Desulfosporosinus acidiphilus SJ4: one gene and its partner. Each later gene encodes a partner of the first gene's protein in a complex. Links are inferred from orthologs where the notes say so. Each region holds a gene or a part of one and is shown in the gene's direction. Other genes may lie near its edges. The genes, in order: pcrA and uvrB.

Region 1 (10,178 bases):
ACAGCAAAAGGGAGACACCGGGGCGGCTGTATCATTAATGTCTTGTGCCTTTACGGTCTTTGGCAGTATCGGTATGATTCTCATTTCCTTGAATTGGGCCAATCGGATAGAGGTCATGGGGCTCCTATATGCAATTCTTGCTTTAATCAGTTTAGGGCTTTGGAGTATAATTTCCAAAAAACCTTTTGTTCAGGCAGTTGAGAGTTGACAAGTTGTTATAGCAAAGGAGTGACAGGGATGATTGACATCACATTTTCGAACAAAGTTGTTCAGGTTGAGAAAGACACAACTATTTTGCAAGCAGTTGCTTTAGCCGGAAGGCAAGTTGAAAGCACCTGCGGAGGAAAAGGAACCTGCGGAAAATGTAAGGTTCAAATTAAGACAGATGCTCCGTATTCTCCTACTTTGGCAGAAAAGAAATTTCTAACGGCTTCAGAGCTAGAGGCCGGTTGGGTCTTGGCCTGTCAACACACCCTTACTCACAATGCATCGATCCGGATTGAAGAACAAAAGGATGTCGTTCATCGGAAAACAGATTTGGCCGAGCTAAGGGAAATTGAGTTGGCCCCCAGTGTCTGCAAATATCCACTTGAACTCGAACGTCCCACAGTTGAAGACCAGAGGTCAGATTGGGAGCGTTTAGTGTCTGCTCTGCCTGAAAGGGGGCTGCGCTTTAGCCGTTCCATTGCTGCTACACTTCCTAAGGTGCTGCGAGACGGTGGATTTCAAATCACGGCGGTGCTGGACGGCCATAGATTATTGGCTGTAGAACCCCATGACACTTCAAAGCGCTGTTTTGGCATTGCCATTGATATTGGTACTACGACGGTGGTGGTTTACCTTTTGGATATGCTCCAAGGCATTGTTGCAGCAAGTGGGGCGATGACAAATCCGCAGCAGATTTTCGGAGCTGATGTTATTTCACGAATCACTTATGCAGCGGGCGGTCCGGAAAAACTTCAGGAAGTTCAAGGGAAAGTAGTGGGCGGCCTTAACAAGATAATCAAAGAGCTATGCCAGGAGAAGAACATTAAGCAGGAAGAAATTTATCAGGCCGTGGTCGTGGGCAACACAACAATGGCTCATTTGTTTTTGGGAATCGATCCCACCTATCTGGCTCCGGCCCCTTTCATTCCGGTTTTTCAGCAAATGGTCGATGTGGAAGCTAAAGAGTTGGGACTTTATATGCTCTCCACTGGACGGGTGCTGGTACTGCCGAATGTGGCCGGTTATGTTGGATCGGATACCGTTGGAGCAATGTTAGCGGCAAGAGCTGATCATCTGGACGGAGTCAGCCTGATCGTTGATATTGGAACAAACGGCGAGATGGTTCTCAGCGGCAAGAACCGGATTCTGACTTGCTCCACTGCAGCTGGGCCGGCCTTTGAAGGAGCGGAGATCCGCTATGGAATGAGAGCGGCAGAGGGAGCAATTGAAGCGGTGAGTATAGCTCAGGATGTTGAATTAAAAACCATCGGAGGTGGAAAAGATCGAGGTATCTGTGGCTCGGGGCTGATCGATGCTATTGCCGAAATGTTTAAGGCGGGGGTTATTACTGCTTCCGGACGTTATGCCAGCGAACCGGAAGACTTGGAAATATTGCCTCCTCTGGTGCGTGAGCGGCTGCGTAAAGGTGAGCAGACTTTTGAATTTGTTCTTGCTTGGGGAAAGGATTCGGTCAGCGGCGAGGATCTTGTGCTTTCCCAAAAGGACATTCGAGCTTTACAGCTGGCGAAGGGGGCTATAAGTGCAGGAATTACACTGCTCGTCAGAGAAATGGGAATTAGTCCTCTTGAGATAGACAGGGTGCTTCTGGCAGGAGCCTTTGGGAATTATATTAAGAAAGAAAGTGCCTTGGGCATCGGATTGCTTCCGCCTTTACCCTTGGAAAGAATTCATTCCATAGGTAATGCGGCAGGAGATGGGGCTAAAATGGCCTTGCTTTCCATTATTGAGCGAGGGCGCGCTGAGACTATGGCTAAACAGGCAGAGCATATTGAGCTATCTAATAAGAAAGAATTTCAGGATGAATTTCTAAAAGGACTGGGTTTTGAAGGGATCTTCTAATGAAAGTCATAGTGTGGTTCTGATTTTACGATAGCGAAGAACATCCAAGCAGACGCCGGCCATGGATTGGCCAAGTGTCTCTGGAGCCAAGGATGGCGGGAAGAGACCGCCGGCCATGACGATAAGCGGACGAGCTTATCGCCACACTGCAACTTAATAGGCCTACTCCTGCAGTGTGGATTTGGCCAAGTGTCTCTGGAGCCAAACAAGTGCGATAGTCTCCACTGGAGACTATCGGGATGGCAGGAAGAGACTGCTGACATCGATAGTCAAAAGGATAATGCAATGATGGAGAAATAAGGTTAATGGAGGGCTATGTCTCTATTAACCTTATTTATGCTGCTTGGGGTATATGGGCTAGTGAAAATAGAATGTTTTAATTCCTTATTTAAATCATTTAAAGCGAGAATTAGCAATTTGTCACAAAAAGACATAAATCTACATGATAATCTACAGTTCAAAGGATAAATATTTCAAGATACTGGAATCAGAGGACTATAATTGGGGCTTTGCTATAACAATCATCATTACTAGGTATAGTAAAATTTAATAGCAAGTAACCTTTAGGTGAGTGCCGCCTTTAAATCAGACAACAGTCAGGACGAACAGTATGTTATAATATGTACAAGAGGAGAGGTGGAGTGGTTAATGTATCGGTTGGACGATTTGAATTCAGTACAAAGGGAAGCTGCTGAGCATCAGGAAGGGCCGCTTCTTATTCTGGCCGGTGCAGGATCAGGAAAGACTCGCGTGCTTACTTACCGAATTGCTCATTTGATTGCTCGGGGTGTCGATCCAGGCGATATATTAGCAATTACGTTTACGAATAAAGCAGCTAAGGAGATGCGGGACAGGGTAACAACCCTCGTAGGCAGTGAAGGACGAGGATTATGGGTCAGCACCTTCCACTCAGCCTGTGTACGCATTTTGCGGCGGGATATCGAGCATCTGCCGGGTTATACCCGGAATTTTGTGATCTACGATGCGGGAGATCAACTGGCTTTGATCAAAGGATGCTTAAAGGAAAAGAATCTGGATGAAAAGAAATTTTCCCCGCGTGGTGTAGCTTCGGTGATTAGTGATGCCAAAAATAAACTCCTGGACCCTGAAGGATTTGCTGTCCAGGCCAGCGATTATTTTCAGAGCAAAGTTGTTGATTTGTATCGGGATTATCAGAAAAAACTCAGAACGAATAATGCTCTGGATTTTGATGATATTATTATGCTTACGGTTAAACTGTTCAGAGAAAATGACAGGGTTTTGGATTATTATCAGGAGAAATTCCGTTATATTTTGGTGGATGAATATCAGGATACCAATCATGCCCAATACATGCTGATCAAGCTGTTGGCCAGCCGTTACCGCAATCTTTGTGTGGTAGGGGACGATGACCAGTCCGTTTATGGCTGGCGCGGGGCTGATATTCAAAACATCCTTGATTTTGAGCGGGATTACCCTGAAGCTAAGGTTATCAAGCTTGAGCAGAATTATCGGTCTACTCAAAAAATTCTTGATGCTGCCAATGCCGTTGTCAGGAACAATGAGGGACGCAAAGAAAAATCTCTCTGGACGGAGAATTCCTCAGGACAGCCAATCGTTTGTTATGTCAGTAATGACGAACGGGATGAAGCCAGGTATGTGGTAGAACGGATTCAGCGTTTGCATGAACTGGAAGGTCGTCCCTACAGTGATTTTACAGTTCTTTATCGAACCAATGCCCAATCTCGGATACTGGAAGAACAGTTGATGAAAGCCGCCCTGCCTTATCGAATTTTTTCGGGTTTAAAGTTTTACCAACGTTTAGAGATCAAAGATATGTTAGCCTATCTGCGGCTTATCTATAACCCTTCAGACCAAGTAAGTTTTGCCCGGGTGCTTAATGTTCCTAAACGGGGCCTGGGAGAAAGTACTCTGGAGAAAATTCTGGAATATGCCGACGAACAAGGAATGCCTGTCTTGGACGCTATTTTGGAAGCAGACTATATTCCGGAATTAACAGCCCGGGCTAAGAAACCATTGTTGGCCTTTGCCCATCTGATGCAAGGTTTAGTTGAGTTTTCGAAAAATGCCACCGTTACAGAGTTAGTCAAGGAGATTTTGAATAAAACGGGTTACCAGGCGATTCTCGAAGCAGATAGTTCACCGGAAGCAGAAGCCCGCTTGGAAAACTTGTTAGAGTTTCTTTCCGTCACAACGGAGTTCGATGAAAAAGCTGCTCAATCTGAAACCGAAGGGGAGGAAGAACAGATCCTTGGCGGAGTCAGCGGCTTTTTAGAGCAAGTATCGCTGGTCGCTGACATAGACGAACTGGATCCTGCAGAAGAATCCATTGCCTTAATGACCATGCACAGCGCTAAAGGTCTGGAATATCCTGTCGTTTTCGTGGTAGGCATGGAAGAGGGCATCTTTCCCAGCGGACGTTCCTTTCTTGACCCTTCAGAGTTGGAGGAGGAACGGAGGCTGTGCTATGTAGCTATTACACGGGCACGTGAAAAACTGTACTTGTGCAATTCAGAAATGCGTATGCTCTATGGCAAAACCCAGTATAATCCACCTTCGCGGTTTTTAGAGGAGATCCCGTCGGAGCTGATGACGGATATCGATCCACTCGATCCGCCTAAACTGCGTTTAAATACTTCACCCAAATCATTTCAGAGACAGGAGGGTAAACCAGATCGGAGAATTCCTTTAGGGTCCGGTTCCTGGGAGAAAGATTTTGGCAGCCCGGTGGTCATTAAAGGAGGTGAGGCTCATCACGTAGGAGAAAAGGTTGAGCATGTTAAATTCGGACGAGGAATAATAGTCTCAATTAAGGGTGAAGGAAATCAGGCAGAATTGACAATTGTATTTGATGGTGGAATTGGAATTAAAAAACTCTTGGCAGAGTACGCCAAACTTACCAAACTCTAAATTCAAATGAGAAATTATGAAGAGAAAGGTTTAGGTGTTATAATGGATAAGATTTATATTGTTGGTCACAAGAACCCAGATACAGACTCAGTTTGCTCCGCTATCGCTTTAGCTCGTTTTAAAGAACTTACAGGTGCTGAAAATTGTGTTGCCGTAACAGCCGGCAAAATCAATAAAGAGACCGAGTTTGTTCTCAACTATTATGGAGTTCAAGTACCTGAAGTATTAGAATCCGTTGAGGCTAAACAAAAACTTATCCTCGTTGACCACAACGAATATGGTCAAGCTGTAGGCGGTGCTGATCAAGCTCAGCTCGTACAAGTTGTTGACCACCACAAAGTTGGCGGATTCCAAACTGCCGAACCTCTTTATGTACGTATCGAGCCTGTCGGTTCAACCTGTTCGATTGTTGCTCAATATTACAAAGAAAAAGGCTTAGTTCCTGAGAAAGCGATTGCAGGTATTTTATTAGCTGCTATTCTTTCTGACACAGTAATCTTCAAATCCCCAACTTGCACTGAGCTGGATAAAGTTATTGCTGCTGAACTCGCAGCCATTGCTGGAGTTGACCCCAAAACCTTCGGTATTGATATGTTCAAAGCGGGTTCCAACATCGCTGAGCGCACTCCGCAAAGCATGATTGAAGAAGATTTCAAAGCTTTCACCATGGGATCCCACAAAGTTGGCGTTGGCCAAGTCAGTCTGATGGGCATGGATGGATTTGAAGATGTTCGGGCAAACTTAAACAAAGAGCTGGAAAACTATCGCAATTCTCAAGGCCTGCGTTATATCTGCTTAATGGTTACTGACATTTTAAGTGATTACACTGAACTGATTGTTAAAGGAGATAATCCGGAAGAAGTTGCTAAAGCCTTCGGCAAAGAACTTGTCAATGGCAGTGTTGAGCTTCCTGGCGTTCTCTCCCGTAAAAAACAAGTTGTTCCACCAATGACAACTTATTTTTCAGCTTAATTAAAATACAAACATATTAGGAGAACAGGGAGGAAATTTCGGTGCGGGATGAATTCGAGCGTGTGAGATGGTTGCGGGGGGAGATAGAGACTGCCAATAAGCAGTACTATGTACTTGATCAACCCACCATGACTGATGCGGATTACGATGCTCTCATGCGGGAATTGATCGATTTGGAAGCGAAGCATCCGGACTGGGTTACTCCCGATTCTCCGACAGTACGAGTCGGGGGAGAGGTAGCCAAAGAGTACACTAAAGTACGTCATTTGGAACCTCTCCTGAGTTTAGATAACGCTTTTTCGGCGGAGGACCTCAGGGAATTTGACCGACGGGTCCGTCAAGTGACTTCAACTGTGGAGTATGTTGTAGAACTTAAGATTGATGGACTGACTGTCGCTTTAACCTACGAAAACAGCCTGATGGTGCGGGGAGCAACCCGTGGTGATGGCGAAGTGGGTGAAGATATCACCCCTAACGTTAAGACTGTAAAATCAATACCTTTACGCCTTAAAGATGATGTTCCAAGACTAAGCGTCCGGGGAGAAGGGTATATGCCCAAAGCTTCCTTTGCCCGCTTGAATCAAGAACGGGAAGAAGAGGGACAAGCAACCTTTGCCAATCCCCGTAATGCGGCGGCAGGTTCCTTGCGCCAATTGAATTCCAAGATTACGGCCCAGCGGAAGCTGGATTATTTTGCTTATCAGGTGTTGGGTGCCAACGAGTTAGGTTTACATAATCAAACGGAAGTCCTTACCTATTTAAAGGAACAAGGATTTATTGTCAATCCGGAGTATAAGGTTTTTGGAACCATTGACGAAGTTATTGGGTTTTGTGAAAGAATGTCTTCGGAACGTCATGGTTTCTCCTATGATATTGACGGATTGGTTATTAAAGTGAATGATTTTGCCGTTCAACAGGAATTGGGCTTTACAGCTAAAAGTCCTCGTTGGGCAATTGCTTATAAATTTCCAGCAGAACAAGTGGAAACCGTTGTTGAAGATATACTGATTCGGGTAGGCCGAACGGGGGTGTTAACCCCTACGGCAGTGCTCACGCCTGTTCTGGTTGCAGGGTCCACGGTGAGCCGGGCGACTCTGCATAATCTTGATAACATACGCCAGAAGGATATCCGCATCGGCGACCATGTTTTGCTTCATAAGGCCGGGGATGTTATTCCTGAAGTTGTTAAGATGCTGCCTGAGAAACGAACCGGGGAGGAAAGAATCTTTGAAATGCCGGAATTCTGTCCGGAATGTCAAAGCCCTGTCCGCCAAGATGAAGGTGAAGTGGCCTACCGCTGTCAGAGTATCACCTGTCCCGCCAGGCAACGGGAAGGGATCATCCATTTCGTTTCCCGCGATGCCATGGCTATAGACGGTCTGGGGCCGGCGGTGATTCAGCAGCTTCTCGATGCTCGTTTGATCTCGGACGCTGCGGATCTTTATTCCTTAACCTTTGAGGATTTAATCCCCTTAGAACGGATGGGTAAGAAATCCGCCGAAAATCTTTTAAAAGCCATTCAGGATAGCAAAACCCGCGGCTTGGGGCCTTTGATTTTTGCCCTGGGGATTCGCCATACCGGAGAAAAGGCCGGCAAAGTCTTGGCTCAGAGGTTTGGTTCCATGGACCAACTCATGAAAGCGTCTCTGGAAGAGCTGCAGGGAATTCCCGATATAGGGCCCACCATGGCGGAAAATCTCGTCTATTTTTTCAGCCTGGAGAGCACTCAAGGTTTTATTGAAAAACTGCGTCAGGCAGGAGTCGATATGACGGCTGAAGAATCTTCAAAACCCCAGATATTTGCCGGTAAAAGTATTGTTGTCACAGGTTCCTTAGAACGTTGGGACCGACGAGAGATCGAAAAAGTCATTGAAGACCACGGCGGCAAAGCCGCAAGCTCCGTCAGCAAAAAGACAGCTTTCGTCGTTGCCGGCGAAAAAGCAGGTTCTAAGCTTACGAAAGCCCAAGAACTAGGGGTCCAGATCCTAACGGAAGACGAATTTGACACACTGCTGAAACAGTAGCAATTGGGGAGGGGCCTAGCAAGTGTGTATTGGGGACGGTCCTTATTGCACATTTTGCATGATTTCATCAGGGTGTAAAGCAGGGATAGTCTTCTGTTACTTCCTCTGTAGCATAAGGTTAACTCAGGGACGGCTTTTTGTTGTATGCGGTCAGGCGTATACCAAAGAACCGTCCTTATTTGCACTTTTCAATAACTGTCCCCCTGACACATTTGTTGCCCGATTCTTCCAGATTTGCTATTATAGAAGGATAGCAAAAAAGTAGTCAAAGGACGGTGAATTTAATGGCAATTTCACGTGAAGACGTTATATATGTCGCCGGATTGGCACGTTTAGAGTTAAACGAACAAGAAATTCAAGAATATACTGTGCAGCTGAACTCGATTCTTGATTACGCCGCAATGTTGGAACGTTTGGATACTGAAGATGTTGTGCCTACGGCTCATGCTGTTCCCTTGCATAATGTGCTGCGGGAGGATGAGGTAAAAGGTTCCATTAAGCACGAAAAGGCCTTAAGAAATGCCCCGGATGCGGAAGAAGGATTTTTCAGGGTTCCGAGAATTAGTCTCACATAGAAAGGAGGGGCTGCGCCCATGATATTTGAGAAATCCGTGAGTGAGCTTCATGAACTCCTTGTGCATAAAGAAGTTAGTGCCACGGAATTAACCAACGCTTACATAGAGCGAATTCATAATTTAGATAAAGATCTGCAAGCTTATTTAACAGTCTTAGAAAAAGAAGCTCAAGCCCAAGCCTCGGAAATCGATCGGAAGATCGCTCAAGGGGGAGAACTAGGGGCTTTAGAAGGCATTCCTATGGCTATGAAAGACAACATGTGTACCGAAGGAATACGTACAAGTTGTGCTTCCAAAATTCTTAAGGAGTTTTATCCTCCCTATGATGCAACAGTAACAACACGATTAAAGGATGCAGGAAGTATTCTTTTAGGTAAATTAAATATGGATGAGTTTGCTATGGGCTCTTCCACAGAGAATTCAGCCTATCTGAAAACACGAAATCCCTGGAAATTAGAATGTGTTCCAGGAGGTTCTTCCGGCGGTTCGGCGGTTTCCGTAGCGGCTGATTTGGCGGCCTTCTCCCTGGGATCTGATACCGGGGGATCGATTCGGCAGCCGGCTGCCTTTTGCGGGGTTGTTGGCCTTAAACCAACCTATGGAGCCGTATCCCGCTTTGGCCTCATAGCCTATGCCTCATCCCTCGATCAAATAGGCCCTCTAACAAAAACAGTAAGGGACAATGCCCTAGTGATGAATGCTATTGCCGGGTACGATTCTCAGGATTCCACCTCTGTTCGCTACGATAAACCTGATTATACAAAATTTCTGCTCAATGACATTAAAGGTTTAAAAATTGGCATACCCCGTGAATATTTCGGGGAAGGGATTGAGCCCGAGGTAGCTAAAGGGATTCAGGAAAGCATTGAAACGCTGCGTAATCTGGGAGCTGAAGTGAGCGAATGTTCTCTCCCCCACACGGAATACGCCATCCCGGCCTACTATTTGATTGCCACTGCCGAAGCCAGTTCCAACCTTGCCCGTTATGATGGTGTCCGCTACGGTTACCGGGCCCAAGCTGAAGATGTTTTGGGGATGTTTAGAAAAACCAGAGCAGAGGGATTCGGACAAGAGGTTAAGCGCAGAATCATGTTGGGAACCTATGCCTTAAGTTCCGGTTATTACGATGCTTATTATCTTAAAGCCCAAAAAGTTCGGACGTTGATCAAGCAAGATTTTGATCAGGCCTTTGAGAAATTTGATGTTCTGCTCTCTCCCGCTGCGCCCACGCCGGCTTTTAAATTCGGTGAGAAATCCAATCCACTGGCTATGTATTTATCAGATATCACAACAGTTCCCATTAATCTGGCAGGTATTCCGGCCATATCCGTACCTGCAGGTTTTGTGAATGGTCTGCCCATCGGCATGCAATTAATGGGCAAGCATTTCAATGAAGGGACGCTCTATCGAGTTGCCTATACCTTTGAGCAAAATACAACGTATCACACGTTAAAACCGGATCTTTCAGAGGAGGTGCTTACCCGTGGCAGTCGCTGATCGTTATGAAATGGTTTGTGGCTTAGAAGTTCATGTGGAGCTTCAAACCAAGACGAAGATATTCTGTGGCTGTACTACCGAGTTTGGGGGGGAACAAAATACCCATGTCTGCCCTGTGTGCTTAGGTATGCCC
Region 2 (10,128 bases), 3.5 Mb from region 1 along the record:
GCCTTATTAGTTGCGGACGAACCGACGGGAAACCTTGACCCGGAGACGGCATGGGGAATTATGGATTTGCTCTTTAACATTAACAAAAGAGGAACCACCATCGTTATGGCCACTCATGCTCGGGCAATTGTTAATAAAATGCAAAAACGAGTCATTGCCATTGAAAATGGCCGAGTTGCGCGGGATGAGGAAATGGGGGGCTACGGCTATGACGTTTAATTTTCCCAGTTATATTCTGCGTGAAACGGGTCATTCGATGAAGCGCAACCCTTGGTTAAGCATTGCTTCCGTTCTAACGGTTATGGTATCGCTGGTTATTTTGGGCTTTTCGGTCTTCTTTTTAGCAAATGCAGCCAATATGGCCCAATCTTTTGAATCTCAACTTGAAATTGCTGCCTTTGTTAAAGATGATGCGACAGCGGACCAAGTCCAAACCCTGCAGGGTCAAATTCAAGGGATGACAGGGGTTGCTTCTGTGACTCTTGTTACAAAGGATCAGGCCTTATCAGATTTCGGAAAGACCATAGGCGGATCCCAGAGCAATCTTGTAACAGATTTGGGAGGAACAAATCCATTCCCGGATAAATTGACGGTAAAAGCTACAAATCCTCAAGATGTAAAGACGTTGGCAGATGCTATACAAGCATTGCCGGAAATTGATACAGTGCGCTATGGACAGGGCTATGTGGATAAACTTCTGGAATTCACCAAATGGCTGAGATGGATTGGCCTCGGTGTGGTAGCTGCCTTTTCCGCGGCTTCCGTTGTGCTTATTTCAATTAATGTTAAAATGAATGTTTTTTCCAAACGGCGGGAAATTCAAATTATGAAGTTAGTGGGGGCAAGTAATAGTTTTGTCCGCTGGCCGTTTCTCATTGAAGGATTAACTCTAGGTCTGCTTGGTGGTGCTCTGGCGGCCTTGATTGTCGGAATGGGCTATAACTGGATGACCATGTATATTCAATCGGCTCTTACGTTCTTGCCTGTCGTTCGCAATCCCCTCCTGTTTCACCAAGTGACAGGCGGCCTTTTACTGGCGGGTATGGCTATGGGGGCTGTGGGCAGCGCTGTGTCTTTGCAAAAATTCCTGCGTTCCTAAACATTGAACGTGTATTGTGCTGAGGACACGTGGCAAAACGTGTTCCTTGGCACGTTTGAGATTTGTGTCTTAGGGGGGAGTAGATGTTCAAGAAAAAAGTGGTCTTAATTACGGCACTGAGTCTTGCTTTGCTTATAGCCTCTAAGGCGCCCTCTCAGGCGAGTGAGCTTTATGACGCAGTGCATGAGCAGCAATCGATCTCCAGTCAAAAGAATCAAGCGCAGAACAAACTGCATCAATTGACCTATACCTCCGATAAATTGAAGGCTCAGCTGGCTCAGTTAGAAACCCAAATTTCTGCTGCCCAGTCACTTTTAGCCGAAAAGCAGCGTGCTTTTAACCAAACCCAAACTCAGGTTCAAGCTGCGCAAAAAGAACTGGATCAAAAACAGCAAGAACTGGCCGACCGCCGTACTGCCCTTGGAAAAAGGGCTCGGGGAATTTACGAAAACGGGCAGATCAGCTATTTCGAATTACTCTTTCAATCTGCAAACCTGAGTGATTTTATCACGAGGATGGAGTATTTCAATAAATTAATTACGAATGACCAAAAGTTATTGACAGATATCCAAGAGCAAAAGGAAAAAATCGCTCAAAAAACTCAGGAACTAACAGTGAAGAGGAATCAAGCCGCTCAACTTCAGGCTCAGGCAGCAAAAGCCAAAACAGACCTGGATGCGAAAAAGGCTCAGCAGCAAACGGCTTTGGAGCAAAATCAGAAAGCCGTTCAAGCTTCTTATGATGAGGTCGAACGCTTACAAACAGAAGCCAATGCTTTAAATGATAAGATTCGCAAATTGCAGGCTGCTCAAGCCGGACGAAACAATGGGAATGGAACCATTTCAACCTGGCCCTTACCGGGGCATTATGAGATTAGTGATCCTTATGGGTGGAGAACTCATCCAATCACCCACAAGCAAAGTTTACATACCGGAACGGATATAATGGCTCCTATGGGGACCGAGATTCACGCTGCAGGAAGTGGCGTTGTTATTATGGCCGGTTGGAATGTTGCCTACGGCAACATGGTTATTATCGATCACGGTCATGGGATTTCTTCTCTTTATGGGCATCAGTCAAAATTGAATGTTACCGAAGGACAATCCGTAGAAGCAAACCAAGTTATCGGCTATGTCGGTTCCACTGGATGGAGCACGGGCCCGCATTTGCATTTTGAGGTTAGGGTCGATGGCAACCCGACAGATCCATTGCAATTTTTCCCCAACTAATGGATAAGCAGTATTTCTGCAAGGGGATAGGCATATAATAGAGCAAGACTTGAGGAAAGGGTTTGACATTGAGTGCAGGAGTGGAATTGGAAAAGAACAGCAAAACATGTTGGAGTTGTCTTACTGATTTTTTGTGTGCTGGTGACAGCAACGGTAGGCGGAATCGTACTCGCCAACGTCGATAACATTGGTCGTCTGGTTCATGTTGCACAACTTATTCACAGCGATTACTTAGAGAATGTTTCGACATCACAATTGGTTGAAGGTGCTACGAAAGGAATTGTGGATATTCTGGGGGATCCGTATTCGACCTATATGAATGCCCAAGAGAATCAAGAACTTTTTCAGATTCTTGATAGCAAATTTGGCGGAGTGGGGATTGTTCTTAGCCTGAAGGATCCAAATAAACTCGTGGTCTTGCGGCCTATTAAAAATTCTCCGGCAAGCAAGGCGGGGATTTTGCCGGGGGATGTTGTGAGCAAGATCAATGATACCGATACGGCCGGTATGGACCAGGACAAAGCCGTAAATTTGATGCGCGGTGATCCGGGAACGAAAGTGGTTTTAGCATTATATCGCGCCAGTACCAACAAAACTTATACGGTGAGCCTGACAAGGGAAAATATAACCGTTCCTACGGTTGATGGAGAAGCACTGCCCGGGCATCCTGATATTGCCTATATTAATATTACTCAATTTTCCACGGATACCGGTACTGAACTTAAAGATACTTTGAACAACATGAATATAAAAAAATACAAAGGTATCGTTCTGGATTTAAGATATAATCACGGCGGTGAACTTAATGCGGCTGTTCAAGTTGCAAGTTATTTTGTTCCTTCCGGACCGGTGGTCTATATTGTAGACAAACAAGGAAACGTAGATACAAAGATGGCCACTGGAACGTATTTAGGAATGCCTTTGGTCGTGCTTGTCAATGAAGAGAGCGCTTCGGCCGCGGAGATTGTCTCCGGCGCTATTAAGGATGAGAAAACGGGGACGTTAGTGGGAGTAAAAACCTTCGGCAAAGGGATCGTCCAAACAATTTTCCCTCTCGATGCGGGGACGAGTGTCAAATTAACCACTGCCAAATATCTTACACCAAATAAGGTCTCGATTAACAAAATTGGGATTGAACCGGACGTAATGGTAGAACTCCCAAAGGGCCAGCAAGCTACACTTTCGCCAACGGATACGAATTTTGATCCTCAGCTTTTAAAAGCAGTTCAAGCATTACAAGGAAAAATGAAGTAAAATATACAACCAAAAGTTATACTTTTTGATAGTATAAAGAAAACGAGGCTGCGGCAACATTTTGTTGCGCAACCTCGTTTTTTATTTTAAACGCCTAGACTACAGTTTAGTTCCTTTTTTATAAATTCACCCTCGAAGTTCTAGCTGCATAGACTACGCTGATATAAAAAACAACGGGGGCTGGATGAAGATGGGAAATAAAACTGGGGTAAGGCATTACTTTGCCGAAGGAATCACCACGCGGGGGTATATTTCTCTGGTGCCTAATATGATGCCGAATTGGCAAAGGGTTTATGTCTTGTTAGGGGGGCTGGGAACAGGTAAATCGACTTTAATTAAAGTTATTGGCCTGGAACTGCTAGATCGGGGGTATGAAATTGATTTTATGCGTTCAGCTCGCGACCCCGATTCTATGGCCGGTTTCATAATGCCTCGTATGGGATTGGCTATGCTGGATGTGATGGAAATTTCGCCGTTTCGTTGGCGTGCTCCGGGTGTGGTGGAAAAGTTTATTGATTTTAACCGCTTTTGTGATGATTATAAGCTCGAGAAGCAGCGTATACATATTTTAAAACTTGAAAATCAGCTTCAATTACTTCAACAGAAGGTAGAGGAAGAATTGGCGGCTGAGCTGAGTTCTTTAATTGTTCCCAGGACTTCCAGAACCGATAAAAGAGAGGACATGTCTTGGATTTTGGGCAATTCCGCCCGGCTAAAAATCAGAAAAGAGAATACTGGGCCTTGGCCACTTGCTGAGAATGCAGTAAAACTGCTGCAAAAGAGTATAATTAATCCCTATTTTTTGCATGGCTTAACCTCAGAAGGATGGTTGAACCTAGCCCCTCATTTTCTTATGGATTTTGATCAGATTCGGCTTGAAGGGGATGAAACCTTAGATGCCTTAGACTGGGTATTAAATGAAGCGCAGCAACTCGGTCAATTAATTGAAATTATCTTACATCCACTAAACCCAGATGAAGTGATTGGGATTGTTTTTCCAGAAAGACATCTGGCCATATGGCAGGGTAATCCGGATAACTTAGTTGATCAGGGCTTAGAACGACCCTTTGGGGAAAAGCTAATTGAAACTATCTCCTCTTGGCAAAACCATAGATCTCAGCTTAAAGCCATTTATACAGAATCTGTAGACTTTGGGAAGTTAGATGAATACCGGGAAATTCTTCTTAATACAATTTTGGGAGATTTGAAATTAAATGGATTAAACTAAAATGCTTTGAGAACCTAGCCAAAAATGGAGGGGTCAACGAGATATTCACCAATCTCCGAAATGAGACGTTCAAGGTCACTTTCCTTGAGGGTAAAGCGGTCTAGAATTTCTTGCTCAAGAGGGTTAAAAAAACTGTCCACCCCACCACCTGTGCCGAGCAAATTAGCTAAGCCATTCGCAATGTGAATAACAGACGCTAAATCAATGAAGTTGTGGGCTTTCAAAGGAGAATGGTGGTAGGAAATACCTTCCACAAGGTCGTCTGGCAGGTTCCAGTTAATTGCTAAGTATCCGCCCACCGTAGCATGGTCATAGCCAATAACTTTTTCCTCAAGTTCAACATAGGAAAGTGATGTTTCCTGGACTTTTTGCAAAAGGATGGTATTAACTTCCTGAATATAAATGGAGATGACTAATTTACCGATATCGTGGAGCAAACCTGCGGTGAAAGCAACTTCTCCAAAGGGAAGCCTTAAATGCTGACATAATCGTTTGGCTGCCATAGCCGTTAACATAGAATGCTTCCAGAGGCCCTCCTGTTCAATTTCATAGCCAATGAGGGGCGTTTTAAGTATAGGAGCAACGGCTGAAGCCATGGCTAATCCTTGAGTCGCCTGAAAACCTAACATTACGATGGCTTCTTGGAGTGATGAAATGCGTCGGGCATATCCGTAATAGGCAGAATTGGCTTGCTTCAACATCCCGGCGGCAAGCGCAGGGTCTTGTGAAATTACGGTTTCAAGCTCTTTAACTGTAGTCGTAGGATCTTTTGTTAAGGTTACAACTTTTACGGCAGCAGTAGGCAGAGGGGGAAGAGTATTAACACGAGTGAGAATGTGTTCCAATTTGACCGGCAATTTTAACCCTCCTTAAAATCATTGGGAGCGTCGTCAGACTTGAATGAACTCATGGTTTGAAAAAGAATCATTATAATGTTATAACTAAAGACTTCAACATACAATGAGTCGCTTGAACTATTTAAACAAACTGCATTATTTTATACGACAAGGGAAGACTAATGACAAAATTAGGAGTTCGAAAGGAGCGTTTCCATGACATACAGAAAGCGAACCCTAGTTGTTTTCATTGGTTTATGTTTATGTCTTAGTTTAACCATAAGTGGCTGTGGTCTTCAAGCCCTTTTAGGCAACAAAAACAAAACTTCTTCTGCAGGTAATAATTCTAAACCTCCGATAATTGCAGTGTCTTTAGATGAAAAAGACCCAAATAAATTGCTGATCACCAAAGGCATTGACGATTTAGCGAAGAAGGGGAATGTCAAAGTCAAATACCTCGATTCAAGTCAAGCGGTGGATGATTCAGCCTTGAAAGGGGCTAAAGTCTTAATCTATCAGGGAGGAAATGCGAATCTTTTAAAGAACGCCCAGACAAATAAAGTGCCAGTCCTAGCATTAAACCAAGTTCCGGCGGGCGCTAATCTTGCAGGCATAGTAACGTCAGATCAGGAAAAGACAGGGGAACTGATGGCTCAGTCCTTAGTCAGCAAAGTTTCAGACGGGCAAGTCATCATTTTGCAGGGAGATCCCAGTGAGACGGGATCTCAAGAACTTCTTGCCGGGAACAAAGCGGTTCTCAGTAAATATCCTAAAATATCCATTCAAACGATTGCCAGTCCACAGGGAGCGGAATCAACAGTTAAGCAAAGCTTAAACGACTTTTTACAAAAGAATCCTGGGAAAGTGCAAGGGATTTTAGCCCCTACGGCTCAATTGTCGGGAATGGCAAGTGATGTTTTAAAACAATTGCAATTGGATAAGAAGGTTTTGCTGATTGGGGGGCAGGCAAGTATTTCTTCCCTTGACCGAATGGCCAGCGGATCTCAAACCAGCGATGTGGACACATCTCCGTATCTTCAGGGGGCAAACGCCTTCCAGTGGGCTCAGAAGGTTATTGATAAAGAGCCTCTTGATCTTAGTGATTCAATTACCAGTGAACAGGGAGATATTCCCGCTAAGATCATTCAAGTTAAGGCGGTTACCCCTGATAATCTTGCGGTAATTCAAAAAAGTTATGTTAAAACGATGCAAAGCGCACAACAAGACCAGAAAAAACAGACTTCAAAAGCACAAACTCAGAGTAAGGAACAGGGAGACAGTAAAAATCAGGGAGACAGTAAAGACAAACAAGGGAGTAAACAGAGTGCAAGCGGCAGCAGTGATCAAGCCCAGACGTCAGGAAATGTTCCGCCAGGGGTTGCTAAAGTTACAGAAACAGTTAAGACGGAAACTACAAGAGAATATCTAGATTCGCAAGGGAAAGTCATAGGGACGGAGAAGACGACGAACCAACAAGTTAAGACGGTGCCTCCGGAAATGCTGCAAACGGAAGGGAAAGATCAGTCATCCCAAGGTCAGTCTAAAGACCAAGGAAGCCAATCTTCACAAGACAAAAGCGGCGGTGGCGGTGACAGCGGAGGATAATAAAAGGCTATACAGGGAAGAGACGAAAATCCTTATCCTTTCGTCTCTTCCCTAAGATTTTGACAACCGTTACCCAATGGAATAAAAAGGTATTCTGAGACTGCAATTAAGAGGGCTGATATTGTTGAATATGCATCTCCTAAGATGTAAAATGAACTTAGAAAGATTATAATTATTACCCAAAATGAAGTTTTTATCAAATTGTAAGACTCCCACTACTTCCATAAGTGGGAGTGGTTCACGTTCTCTGCCTCTGTGTGGATAGAGTCCTTCGCCGAGGCCCCGATGTTCAGCTTTGGCTGAACGAGTTCACATAGTGTTTATTTTACAATTTACAAAGGGGATCAAAAGATGGAATTTCGTTTACATGCCCCCTACCAATCTTCAGGAGATCAGCCCCAGGCCGTAGATTCTTTAGCTGCCGGTATAAAGGAAGGAAAGCGTCACCAAACACTGTTGGGGGTCACCGGTTCAGGAAAAACCTTTACAATGGCAAATATTATTACGAAAGTCCAGCGCCCGACCCTTGTTTTAGCGCATAACAAAACATTAGCAGCACAGCTCTACAGCGAATTCAAAGAGTACTTCCCAGAAAACGCCGTAGAGTATTTTGTAAGTTATTATGATTACTATCAACCGGAGGCTTATGTTCCTTCGAGTGATACTTTTATTGAGAAAGATGCTTCAATTAATGACGAAATCGAGAAATTACGTCACTCAGCTACGGCATCACTTTTCGAGCGGCGGGATGTTCTGGTTGTCGCCAGTGTTTCCTGTATTTACGGTTTGGGTTCACCGGAAGAGTATCGTGAGCTGGTGCTCTCTTTACGCCAAGGACAAGTCATTGATCGCAATGATATTCTGCGCAAATTAATTTCAATTCAATACGACCGCAATGACATTGCTTTTACGCGCGGAACCTTTCGCGTGCGCGGGGATGTTGTGGAGATTTATCCGGCGTCTTCTAGTGAAAAGGTTCTTCGAGTTGAGATGTTTGGGGATGAAATTGAACACATTTACGAAATAAATGTATTAACCGGAGAGATTTTAGGGGAAAGAAATCATGTCGCTATTTTCCCAAATTCTCACTATGTCACAGCCCAAGAAAAAGTAATGAAGGCAGCTGAAAATATTGAACTTGAATTAAGTGAACGTTTGCAGGTTTTACAATCCCAAAATAAGCTGCTAGAGGCTCAGCGACTTGAACAGAGAACACGTTATGATCTGGAAATGCTGCGGGAAATGGGCTTTTGCAATGGAATTGAAAATTACTCCAGACATTTGACCTTCCGTGAACCTGGAGAAACTCCTTATACCTTGCTTCACTATTTTCCTGAAGATTTCTTGCTTTTTGTGGATGAATCTCATGTTTCCATCCCTCAAGTAAGAGGGATGTATGAAGGAGACCGATCGCGGAAGACAACCCTCGTAGATTTCGGTTTTAGATTGCCCTCTGCTTTGGATAATCGCCCTTTAACGTTTGCTGAGTTTGAGCGGCTAATTAGGCAAACCATTTATGTCAGTGCTACCCCCGGCCCTTATGAGTTAGCTCACTGCCCAACGGTGGTTGAACAGATCATTCGGCCAACGGGTTTGTTAGATCCGGAAGTCGTTGTCCGTCCGACTAAAGGTCAAATTGACGACCTGCTGGGAGAAATTCGAGCAAGAATTGCCCGAAACGAACGAGTCCTGATTACTACACTAACCAAGAAGATGGCTGAAGATCTCACAGATTATTTAAAAAACCTGGAGATTAAAGTGAAATACCTTCATTCGGATATTAAGACCTTAGAGCGGGTTGAAATTCTGCGAGAGCTTCGTTTAGGTATAATTGATGTCATTGTTGGGATTAATCTCCTGAGAGAAGGTTTGGATTTGCCTGAAGTATCGCTAGTGGCGATTCTTGACGCGGATAAAGAAGGTTTTCTGAGGTCTGATCGTTCCCTCATTCAGACCATTGGACGCGCGGCGCGAAACGCTCAAGGAAAAGTCATTATGTATGGTGACAAGATAACCCAATCTATGCAGGTTGCTCTTGACGAGACGAATCGACGGCGGGCTATCCAGATGGCTTATAATGAGAAAATGGGGATTATCCCCCAAACGATTCGGAAAGCAGTCCATGATGCGCCGGAAGCAACGAAAGTAGCCGAAAGCAAAAAAGCTTATGGTTCAAAACTGCCGCCGGAGGAGATGGCTTCTCTTATCGCCAGCTTAGAACAAGAAATGCGCCTGGCAGCTCAAAACTTGGATTTTGAACGAGCAGCCGAAATTCGTGATGCTATGATAGAATTAAAAGGTGAAGAAAACAAGTACAAAATCACGAGTCAACAGCGGGGAAGCGGAAATCGTTATAACCGATCTAAAGGTGATAATAAGAAGCGAGGTAAAAGAACCAGTTAGATTATCATACAAATTAGGAGGCTGAACATGAGCCAGGAATACTTGCGTGTGCGTGGGGCACGCGCTCATAATTTAAAGAATATTGATATTGATATACCCCGGGACAAGCTTGTTGTAATTACCGGATTATCCGGCTCCGGAAAGTCTTCCCTGGCCTTTGATACGATTTATGCCGAAGGCCAGCGGAGATATGTTGAATCTCTTTCGGCTTATGCCCGGCAATTTTTGGGGCAGATGGACAAGCCGGATGTCGACTCTATCGAAGGCCTATCGCCGGCAATTTCAATTGATCAGAAAACAACGAATCGTAATCCCCGCTCAACCGTAGGTACGGCCACAGAGGTTTGGGATTATTTGCGTTTGTTATATGCACGGATTGGTCATCCCCATTGTCCCAAGTGCGGGCGTGAAATCTCGCAACAAACGATCCAGCAAATGGTGGATAAGATCTTGGAGCTTCCGGAGCGCACAAAA

The links.
Region 2: the proteins of pcrA (region 1) and uvrB are in contact, whole or in part, in a crystal structure (PDB 7EGT), measured with the Thermus thermophilus proteins. The link is inferred for Desulfosporosinus acidiphilus SJ4 from one-to-one orthologs. Residues at the interface, in WP_096412145.1 of Thermus thermophilus: His654, Arg656, Phe657, Gln666, Asp668, Glu669, Lys680, Arg681, Leu682, Ser683, Lys685, Tyr686, Ala687; in WP_096411307.1 of Thermus thermophilus: Glu23, Leu25, Arg26, Asp27, Gly28, Glu29, Arg30, Phe31, Arg55, Glu326, Asp327, Phe328, Glu379, Ser382, Gln383, His398, Gly400, Arg401.

Annotation. Positions count from the first base shown.
Region 1 is NC_018068.1:1,294,625-1,304,802, forward strand. What follows is about bases 2,368-5,346. They hold pcrA (DNA helicase PcrA), read left to right. Parts: upstream 2,368-2,715; coding sequence 2,716-4,977; downstream 4,978-5,346. Other genes in these bases: DESACI_RS05860 (putative manganese-dependent inorganic diphosphatase), read left to right, coding at 4,984-5,346. In the rest of the region: DESACI_RS05845 (multidrug effflux MFS transporter), read left to right, coding at 1-208; DESACI_RS05850 (ASKHA domain-containing protein), read left to right, coding at 238-2,067; more of DESACI_RS05860, read left to right, coding at 5,347-5,949; NAD-dependent DNA ligase LigA, read left to right, coding at 5,991-7,973; Asp-tRNA(Asn)/Glu-tRNA(Gln) amidotransferase subunit GatC, read left to right, coding at 8,258-8,548; Asp-tRNA(Asn)/Glu-tRNA(Gln) amidotransferase subunit GatA, read left to right, coding at 8,567-10,045; Asp-tRNA(Asn)/Glu-tRNA(Gln) amidotransferase subunit GatB, read left to right, coding at 10,032-10,178. UniProt on the Escherichia coli protein: A helicase with DNA-dependent ATPase activity. Unwinds DNA duplexes with 3'-5' polarity. Translocates on single-stranded DNA with 3'-5' polarity. Initiates unwinding more efficiently from a nicked substrate than double-stranded DNA.
Region 2 is NC_018068.1:4,798,720-4,808,847, reverse strand. What follows is about bases 7,200-10,128. They hold uvrB (excinuclease ABC subunit UvrB), read left to right. Parts: upstream 7,200-7,602; coding sequence 7,603-9,654; downstream 9,655-10,128. Other genes in these bases: uvrA (excinuclease ABC subunit UvrA), read left to right, coding at 9,682-10,128; DESACI_RS21880 (sugar ABC transporter substrate-binding protein), read left to right, coding at 7,200-7,251. Also shown: cell division ATP-binding protein FtsE, read left to right, coding at 1-219; permease-like cell division protein FtsX, read left to right, coding at 209-1,099; DESACI_RS21900 (murein hydrolase activator EnvC family protein), read left to right, coding at 1,183-2,328; DESACI_RS21895 (S41 family peptidase), read left to right, coding at 2,401-3,582; DESACI_RS21890 (hypothetical protein), read left to right, coding at 3,773-4,810; DESACI_RS21885 (HDOD domain-containing protein), read right to left, coding at 4,825-5,667; more of DESACI_RS21880, read left to right, coding at 5,863-7,199. UniProt on the Escherichia coli protein: The UvrABC repair system catalyzes the recognition and processing of DNA lesions. A damage recognition complex composed of 2 UvrA and 2 UvrB subunits scans DNA for abnormalities.